Regions from separate parts of the Mesorhizobium sp. M7A.F.Ca.MR.362.00.0.0 genome, predicted to be linked through region 2. Evidence: predicted binding sites of a transcription regulator. Region 2 holds the regulator's gene; each other region holds the start of a gene.
What was found. The regulator LexA, encoded in region 2, represses DNA repair genes until DNA is damaged. The targets are predictions, from matches to a motif close to TGTTCNNNNTGTGTTCNG.
Positions count from the first base shown of each region.

Region 1 (3,206 bases), on a different contig from region 2:
TTCCACCTCTTCATAGCTGCGGCCGCAATGCTGCGCGTAAAGTTCGGCCATGTGCCGTTTCGTCCGGCCGATGCGCTCGGCATGGCGCTGGATGTCGGATGCCTGGCCCTGGAACCCACCCAGCGGCTGATGCAGCAGGATAGTGGCATTCGGCAGGGAAATCCGGCGCCCCGGTGTGCCTGCCATCAGCAGGAACGAGCCCATCGAGGCGGCAAAGCCCATGCATACGGTGGACACCGGGCAGCTGATATATTGCATCGTATCGTAGATGGCGAAGCCGCTGGTCACCACGCCGCCCGGCGAGTTGATGTAGAGCGAGATCTCCTTGTCGGGATTGTCCGATTCCAGCGACAAAAGCTGCGCGCAGACCAGCGCCGAGATGTCGTCGTTGATCTCGCCGTTGATGAAGATGATGCGCTCGCGCAGCAGCCGCGAAAAGATGTCGAAGGCACGTTCGCCGCGGCTCGATTGCTCGATGACCATCGGCACCAGACTGGCAACACCGCTCATTGTCTCTCTCCGTCCGTTTTGTTTTCAGGCCGCGCGAAGCAGGAGGCGAGGCGTGTTTGCGGCGATTGGCTTAGATGACCTGTTCGCACCGAGCGAAACCCGGCAGCCGGCGCCTGCCATGGCGACGGCAGGCATGGTCTTGCGGGCAAAGCCGTCATGGACAATGCGCAGATGCGTGCCGCCGGAAACGGTTCGGGCAAGTGTGAAGGTGACGGTACTGTCGAGCGGATCCTGCCTGGCTGCGTCGCCCGGCTGCTCCCGCCAGGAATAGCGCAGCAGCTTCCCGGGTTCGGCGTCGAGGATTTCGCATTCGACCGGCGTTTCCGGTCCGGCGAAGGCAAAACGGTTGCCGATCTCGGGGCTGATGTCGTTCGGCATCATCCAGGCGGCCAGCAATTCCGGTACGGTCAGGGCCCGCCATACCTTTTCCGGCGGCTCGGCAAGCTCGTACTCGAACTCGAGCGCATCCGCGGCGTCGCCTTGGCCGTCGTTGGCCGCTAATCCCGCCTTCTTCATTGATCCATGTCCTTCAAAACCGCCTTCAGCCTTTCGATGCGCTCCGGCCAGAAGGTCCGGTAGCGTTCGATCCAGGAGAGCAAGGGGGCGAGCCCCTGCGGATCGGCGCGGTAATAGGCGTTGCGGCCGGCTCGCCGCTCGACCACCAGCCCGGCGCCACGCAGCACCGCCAGATGCTGCGACACCGCGGGCTGCGACACCGTCATCCCGGTGCGCAATTCCGACACGCTCATCTCGCCGGCGGCCAGCCGCTCAAAGACGGCGCGGCGCGTCGGGTCGGCCAGTGCGCGAAAAATCTCTGCTTCGATCATGCCAAAAGCATAAGTGCATACTTATTGATTTGGCAAGCGGTCTTTTCAGGCCCATATGATCGGCTTCGGCGTTGCTGCCATTCCTTGACAATAAGCAGCGATGCGGATAAGAACGAAAAGGGAACAAAAACCTTGTGGGTAAAGGCAGCCATGGCAAGCGGCGATCGCCTGCAGCCTGTAAGGTGCTGCGACAAAAATTTGTTTCGGATGAGCGCGGAGAAATATCATGGCGGGTAGCGTCAACAAGGTCATTCTGGTCGGCAATCTCGGCGCGGATCCCGAAATCCGTCGTCTGAATTCGGGTGAACCGGTCGTCAACATCCGCATCGCCACATCGGAAAGCTGGCGCGACAAGAATTCCGGCGAACGCAAGGAAAAAACCGAGTGGCACAACGTCGTCATCTTCAATGAGGGCATCGCCAAGGTGGCGGAGCAGTATCTAAAGAAGGGCATGAAGGTCTATGTCGAGGGCCAGTTGCAGACGCGCAAATGGCAGGACCAGACCGGTGCCGACAAGTACACGACGGAAGTCGTTCTGCAGAAATTCCGCGGTGAGCTGCAGATGCTCGACGCACGCGGACAGGGCGAGGGCGGTCAGGTCGGCGGCTATACCGGTGGCGGCAGCAGCCGTGGTTCCGATTTCGGCCAGTCCAGCCCGAGCGAAGGCTTCAATCGCGGTGGCGGCGGTGCCAAGAGCGGCGGCGGCGGTGGTTCGTCGCGCGAATTGGATGACGAAATCCCGTTCTGATCGCAACAGTTATGTCGGACACAGTGCCCCGAGAGTCGTTCATGGACTTTCGGGGTTTTGCATCGTGATTGAGGCTGACCGGGCCGATCAACGAAATACGGTGAGAGGACGAGTTGGGTGAAAGCGCGCGTAAAGTGGGTCGAGGAGCGCACCTTCGTCGGGGAATCCGGTAGCGGTCACAAGGTCGTGCTCGGAACAGCGCACGGACCGGAAGGCAGGACGCCGGGTCCAAGCCCGATGGAGCTGGTGCTGATCGGCACCGGTGGCTGTTCGGCCTATGATGTCGTGCATATCCTCGAAAAGGGCCGCGAGGCGGTCGAGGACTGCGTGGTCGAGCTTGATGCCGAGCGGGCCGAAACCGAGCCAAGAGTGTTCACCCGCATCCACATGCATTTCGTCGTCAAGGGCAGGGCACTCTCCAGCGTCAAGGTGAAACGCGCGATCGACCTTTCGATCGAAAAATATTGCTCGGCCTCCGCGATGCTGGCCAAGACCGCCACGATTACCCACGATTTCGAGGTCATCGACACGACGGCGAAATAGAACCGGCTTCGGGTTCTCGCCGCGTCAGCCTCTCAGCCTGCTATCAGCGCCTTGATGCCGTCGGCGACGAATTGCACAGCCAGTGCCGCCAGGATGACGCCAAGCAGACGGGTCAGAATCGAGCGGCCGGTCTGGCCGAGGATGCGGTCTATGCGTTCCGACAGCACGAACACCAGATAGGTGATGGCGAGGCAGACGAAGATGATGCCGACCAGCGCCGCCTGCGCCGCAAAGCCCTGAAAGGAACCTGAGAGCAGCACAGTTGCCGAAATGGCACCAGGGCCCGCGATCAGTGGGATCGCCAGCGGGAAGGCGGCGATGTTGTGGATCATGTCCTTGGTGATGGCGACGTCGCCGATCTTCTCCTTGCGGTCCTGCCGGCGCTCGAACACCATCTCGAAGGCGATGAAGAACAGCAGGAAACCGCCGGCGACGCGGAAGGCCGGCAACGTTATGCCGAACACCGACAGGATCGAGGCCCCGGCAACCGCAAACAGCGCCATCACCAGGAAACCGATGATCGAGGCGCGCACCGAAACCTGCTGGCGCTCCTCACGGTTCATGCCGCGCGTCACGGC
Region 1 covers NZ_RZTF01000178.1:4,120-7,325, forward strand. The annotation lists gene EOC06_RS20800 (ATP-dependent Clp protease proteolytic subunit) at 1-510, opposite strand, end outside; gene EOC06_RS20805 (SRPBCC domain-containing protein) at 535-1,026, opposite strand; gene EOC06_RS20810 (helix-turn-helix transcriptional regulator) at 1,023-1,337, opposite strand; gene EOC06_RS20815 (single-stranded DNA-binding protein) at 1,564-2,085, shown strand; gene EOC06_RS20820 (OsmC family protein) at 2,203-2,628, shown strand; gene EOC06_RS20825 (MarC family protein) at 2,661-3,206, opposite strand, start outside.
Region 1: a site for LexA is predicted at 1,446-1,463, ahead of EOC06_RS20815 (single-stranded DNA-binding protein). Genes of this name have one in related genera too.

Region 2 (3,206 bases):
CTGTTTGCCATATGGCACTTTCAGCGTGTGTCGCCGCTCAGCCTGTTCGCCAATCTGGCGGTTATGCCGATCGTCACCGTCGTCATGTTCCTGGCTGTCGCAAGCGCGCTGCTGATGCCTTTCGATTGGATTGGCCGGCCCTCTACCTGATGGGCAAGGGTCTGACGGTGATGATCGCCATATCGGGTTGGATCTCCGAACGTTCGCCTGTCGATGGGGTTGGGCTGATTTCGCAGCAATCTGTCCTGCTGGTGACAATTGCCCTGGTCATCGCGACGATGGCGACAACTTGGCTGCGGCTCGCTGCTCTGCCATTCGCGCTGGCAGGCTTGCTGACCGTCTCGGATACGCGCACGCCGGATGTGCTGATCTCGGAAGACGCCCGGCTGGTGGCGTTGCCGATCGGTGGCGGCGAGCTTGCCGTCAGCCGGGAACGGCCGAACGAATTCACCGTCGACAACTGGAAACGCGCCCTGACATCAGAAACCATCGTCGTGCCAGAGGTGTTCGACAAGAGCGATGGGCAATTCGACGTCGCGGACGCCGTTGAGCTACCGCCGGGATCGCCGTTCTATTGCTCCTCAGGCGTTTGCGTGGCCAGGCATATGTCCGGTGCGATCATTGCCTATGTCGAGGACCGCAAGGACACCTGGAAAGCCTGTGGCTTCGCCGAGCTGATCGTCATCAATGACGCCACCGCCTATGACGCCTGTCACAATCCGCTGGTTCTCGTCATCACCAAGCGGCAACTGGCTCGCAAAGGCAGTGCCGCGGTCTTCTTCGATCGCCAATCGGCGACCACGCCGGCGACAATCAGCTTCGCGGTGGGCAGCCCATATCGGCCCTGGCACACGCATCGCAAATACTCTCGTGAGGCGAGGGGGCTGGCACCCTTCAAGAAACCCGAGAAGCCAGCGGCCAACCCGCAGCCGCCTCAGTAGCGGCGGATGAGGCCGACGAGCTTGCCTTGCACCTTGACCCTGTCTGGGCCGAAAATACGGGTTTCATAGGCCGGATTGGCGGCTTCGAGAGCAATCGAAGCGCCCTTGCGGCGGAACCGCTTCAGCGTCGCTTCCTCTTCATCGACCAGCGCCACGATGATCTCGCCGGGGTTCGCCGTGTCGGCATTGCGGATGATGACGGTGTCGCCGTCGAAGATACCGGCCTCGATCATCGAGTCGCCCTTGACCTCCAGCGCATAGTGGGCGCCGCCCATGATCATGTCCGGCGGCACGGAGATCGAATGCGTCTGATGCTGGATGGCATCGATCGGCACACCGGCGGCGATACGGCCCATGACCGGGATCGACACGGCGGAGACCGCATCGTCATCATTGCCGGGCGAGGGCATCCGCGAAGGCGCCGGCTTGATCTGCCGGCCAAGAGCACCACCCTGACCGAGACTGCCCTGGATGACGCTTGGCGAAAACTTCTTTGCCGCGTTGAGGCCGGGCGCGATCGAGTCCGGCAATCGCAGCACTTCCAGCGCGCGTGCCCGGTTGGGCAACCGGCGAATAAAGCCGCGCTCCTCAAGTGCGGTGATCAGCCGATGAATCCCGGATTTGGAGGCAAGGTCGAGCGCCTCCTTCATCTCGTCGAAGGATGGCGGAATGCCGCTCTCCTTCAGGCGTTCATGGATGAACATCAGCAGTTCATGTTGCTTGCGTGTCAGCATGGCGGCCCCCAGATTACCTGAAACCAGAATCGAAAAACAAACCCAGAACAAACACTATCTGTTCCAGTTGTGTTCTGCAACCGTTTAAAGTTTAATGAATTTGTTAAGGCTGCTGAAATTATTTGGGCTTGCCAGCGGGTCGCAATCGACAGGCGCCAACACGGCGATGCGCCTGCTCACATTGAAACCATTATGGTTAATGACCTGTGGCTCATCCTCAACCCGAGGCTTGGCATCATCTGCCGGCCGACCTCCACAAGGGACGATATCAATCTTCGGGACGTTCGTTTGCCGTGAACGAAACGGAGCCAAAACGCCAACGTCTGTTGGCATTTGTGGCTGGAATTCAGCCCTCCGTCATCCGCCGGGCAGTGAGGGCGGCGACGGCAAATCGCGGAGATCGTTGCGTCAGGTAACGGCTTCCTTGATGGCGAAACGCTGGTCCTTCCATGCGCCCGTGCGCAGAATGTCTTCTAGCACTTGAACCGCCAGCCACACATCCTTGTAGCCGATATAGAGGGGCGTGAAGCCGAAACGGATGGTCGATGGCGCGCGAAAATCACCGATGACGCCGCGCTCGATCAGCGCCCGCATGATTTGATAGCCGTGATCGTGAAGGAACGACACCTGGCTGCCGCGCCTGGTCGCGTCGCGGGTGGTCTCCAGCGTGAGGCCATAGGCGCCGCACTTTGCTTCGACGAGCTGGATGAACAGTTCCGTCAGCGCGACGCTCTTTTTTCGCAATGCCGCCATGTCGACGTCGTTCCAGATGGCAAGCGCGCCTTTGAGCGCCCGCATCGACAGGACCGGCTGGGTGCCGCACAGAAAGCGGCGGATACCGGTGCCGGCAACATACCCCCGTTCGAAGGCAAAGGGCCGCGCATGGCCCCACCAGCCGCTGAGCGGCTGGCTGATATCGCTGTGATGGCGCTGCGCGGCATAGATGAAGGCCGGTGCGCCCGGACCGCCGTTGAGGTACTTGTAAGTGCAGCCGATGGCGAAATCGGCATTTGCGTGATCGAGCTCGACGGGCAGGGCGCCGGCGGTGTGGCATAGATCCCAGACGATCAGCGCTCCGGCCGCATGAGCCTTGCGCGTCAGCGCCGCCATGTCGCGCAGTTCACCCGATTTGTAGTTGACGTGGTTGACCAGCACCACCGCGACGTTTTCGTTGATCAGCTCTTCGATAGTGGGCGCGTCGACGCCCGCGAGGCGCAGCAGGACGCCGTCCCGTGTCGAGGCCACCCCTTCGGCGATGTACAGGTCGGTGGGGAAACTGTCACCCTCGGCGACGATGACCGACCGGCCCGGCCGCATCTCCAGCGCCGCATGCAGCACCTTGTAGATGTTGGTCGACGTCGTGTCGCAGACGACGGTCTGGCCGGCCGCGGCTCCAATCAGGCGTCCGAGTTGATCGCCGAGTTCGATCGGCATCTCGAACCATCCGGCCGTATTCCAGGCTCGGATGAGGTCCTGGGCCCATTCCTGGGTTGCCGCCTGCTGCAGCTCGCCGAAAACGGCATGAGACGCT
Region 2 covers NZ_RZTF01000161.1:9,523-12,728, reverse strand. The annotation lists partial or broken gene EOC06_RS19675 (ComEC/Rec2 family competence protein) at 1-941, shown strand, start outside; gene lexA (transcriptional repressor LexA) at 935-1,675, opposite strand; gene kynU (kynureninase) at 2,084-3,206, opposite strand, start outside.

Region 3 (3,206 bases), on a different contig from region 2:
ATTTGGTGTTGCGGTCGTAAAGCGCCTGCAGTGCCTTGACGGCTTTCTCGGCGCTATCAAAGCTTTGCCGGCCAAAAGGCTCCGGCATGACCACAGATTCGATGGCTTGTGGGTAGATTCGCTTTTCCATGGCTCAATATAGAGACTTGGATCGGCACTTGGGAGGGGTGTCGCGACCGAAGGCGGCCAAAGCGCCGTTTTTCTTCAACCGCGCTGCAGGCTGACCAAGAGCACAAAGCCGACGCCGGACTTCTTCAGGGCTGGTGCGTCGATCGTCGAGCCGGCGTCGGTGCGCATCATCGGCACGGCCAGAACCGGAGCGGCCAGCACCGTCAGGATAAGCGCCGCCCGCGGCAGAAGCCGAAGTGTCTTGAGAGCGTTGGCGGCGATGCGGTTCATGGTGTTTCAGCTTTTCTTTTCGAGGTCTTGGTTCTTTGTTCAGTTGCGAAGATGGGTGGGGCAGGCGAGGCGGCAGGTTCTGGAACTGGCTTCGTCCCAGGCGCGGGCCGGACGGCCCGCTTCGGCGACGAGGATGGCGAAGAACATTCCAAACAGGCACACCAGCAGGCAGACGATGGTGAAGCGGCGAGCAAGCATTGGGTCGGTCTCCTTCAACACGCCGGAGAATGCCCTGATGCAACTGAACCGGCTCTGATGCCGGCGTTCATCTGCCGTTCAAGATGATTGACGGGGTTTCGACGGCGCCGGCGTCGGTTTGGATAGCCGCCGGCGGGTATCGAGCATCACCGGTGCAGGATGTGTCGACAAAACGAAAACGGGGCCCGCTGGGGCCCCGTCCTCATGTCGCAAGGATGCGCTCGATCAGAGCTTGTGCCAGGTCTGGCTCTTGCAGATCAGCCCGCCGAGCACGCAGCCGCTCATCTTGAGAGAGCTGCCCGACAATGTCGCCTTGCCCGAATAGGTCTTGTCGTTTGCCGGATCGGTGATGTTGCCGGCATATTTGTTGTCGCCTGTCGCCTTGAGCGAGCCGATGGTCTTGCCGGCATATTTCCCCGACTTGAGCGTGATGGAAAACGAGCCGCCGCCGGCGATGGCCGCGGTTTCGCCGGCCTGCGTCTTCCAATTGCCTTCGATCGGATCGGCCCATGCCGCACCCGCCACGATCAATGTGGCCGCAAGGGCCAGGCTCAGTTTTCGAAACATGTCTTCCTCCCTGTGGATGTCCGGCCGGATGCTCCGCCTCGCCGGTCTGCCGCTTACGCAAACGTAAGCTAATCCAGCTCCCGGCAAAACAAAAGCGGTGCCGTAGCGGAACACTTTGGGATTTTGCAGCCGCCTGAAAGCGCCTCCTCGACGATGAAATGAAACGATCGGCGCATCGCCTTTGTTCGCCGTGGTTAGCGAAGTCTTGCCCCCGCGCGAGAAAACTTTCGTCAAATTTGAGGCAAGCAGGCTGAATTGCTGGGTTTGTATCCTTAACGAATTTCGGCGTTTACCTCTTGTTTTAGCTTTGTTTTCCTCAAATTAAGCACGCCATTTAACGACGGATTCAAGCCTGCACGGCATTCTCGAAAGCATCGGAAGAGCAGCCGGCAAGACGAAAGAAGGCAGCTCTCGGGAGCCTGACAGGGCCGGAAAACAGGGGATTGAAATGGCACGTTTTGAAATGCTTGAAGCAGGTTTCGGCGCCATGGGAGCAACTGCTCAGGCCGACATCCTTTTCGAACTGGGCATGATGTATGCGACCGGCCGCGATTGCGAGACCGATGTCGTTGCCGCCCACAAATGGTTCAACATCGCCGCAATCAAGGGCTCGGCCCGCGCCGCCGAGCTGCGCTCGGAACTGTCGGCCGCCATGTCGAAGGTCGAGATCGCCACGGCGCTGCGCGAAGCCCGCGAATGGATGACCATACACTGAAATCTGCCAATCGCAGACAGGTCCATCGAAGACAGGGAAGCTCCGGGATCAAGGCCGCACAGACGGCCAGACCCGGCGAAATTGAAGGCCGCGCAAGACGGTCACGAAGGCAAGGGAAAGAACGCGGCAGGCCGCAAGGCCCAGTCGTGCGCGACACAGGGAAGCTGAGCGGATTTTTAGGCGCGGGGGCGCCTGGAGATTGCTCGACGGGCAAAAAAGCCACGACCAGCCGGAACAAGGCTGGCGTGGCTTTTTGCGTGGATGACGTCTTGCAGGCCCAATCGAGCGGCGCCAATGCGCCTAGACAGGCCGAATGAAGGATGAAATTGTCCGGCCTCTCTGGAAGAAGCGCGGCCGGGGCGGCCGCGCGTGAGTGGAGGAGTTCTACCATCATGAAAAAATTGAGTATTTTGAACGCGGCCATATTCGGCCTGATGTTGAGCACGCCGGTCGCATTCGCAGACGACATCACCTTTGCGGTGGTGGGCCCGATGACAGGACAGCTCGCCACCATCGGCGATCAGTTCAAGCAGGGCGCACAGGCTGCCGCCGATGCGATCAACGCCGCGGGCGGTGTCGACGGTCGTCAGATCAAGCTGAGCATCGAAGACGACCAATGCGATCCCAAGCAGGCCGTGTCGGTTGCCAACCGCGTCGTCGCCGATGGCGTCAAGTTCATCGACGGCCATGCCTGCTCGGGTTCCAGCATTCCGGCCTCGGCTGTCTATGCCGAAGCCGGCGCCTTGATGATGAGCCCGGCCTCGTCAAACCCGGTGCTGACCGATGCGGCAGCCAAGGCCGGCTGGCCGACGATCATGCGCCTTTACACGCGTGACGATGCGCAGGGCGCCTTCATCGGCCCATGGATCGCCAAGAAGTTTGCCGGCAAGAATGTCGTCGTCCTGCATGACAAGAGCGCCTACGGACAGGGCGTGGCTGACGCCGTCAGGGCAACGATGAATGCCGGCGGCCTCAAGGAGGTCTATTATGACGGCATCAACGCTGGCGAGAAGGACTATTCGGCTCTCGTCACCAAGCTCAAGGATTTGAAAGCCGACGTTGTTTATTTCGGCGGCTACCATCCTGAAGCCGGCCTGATCCTGCGTCAGTCGGCGGAACAGAACCTGAAGTTCCAGCTGATCATGCCGGACTCCATCGCCTCGCCGGAATTCTGGCAGGTTGCCGGCCCGGCCGGCGAGGGCACCATGTTCGTCTTCCCGTCGGATCCGCAGGCAAAGCCGGAAGCCAAGGCAGCCGTCGAGAAGATCAAGGCCGGCGGTTTCGTGCCGGAGGGTTTCACGCTGTTCTCTTACGCCACCATCCAGGC
Region 3 covers NZ_RZTF01000150.1:2,139-5,344, reverse strand. The annotation lists gene EOC06_RS18845 (AMP nucleosidase) at 1-88, opposite strand, end outside; gene EOC06_RS18840 (hypothetical protein) at 205-399, opposite strand; gene EOC06_RS40210 (hypothetical protein) at 439-597, opposite strand; gene EOC06_RS18835 (DUF2147 domain-containing protein) at 823-1,164, opposite strand; gene EOC06_RS18830 (sel1 repeat family protein) at 1,613-1,879, shown strand; gene EOC06_RS18825 (ABC transporter substrate-binding protein) at 2,272-3,206, shown strand, end outside.
Region 3: a site for LexA is predicted at 1,462-1,479, ahead of EOC06_RS18830 (sel1 repeat family protein). Genes of this name have one in related genera too.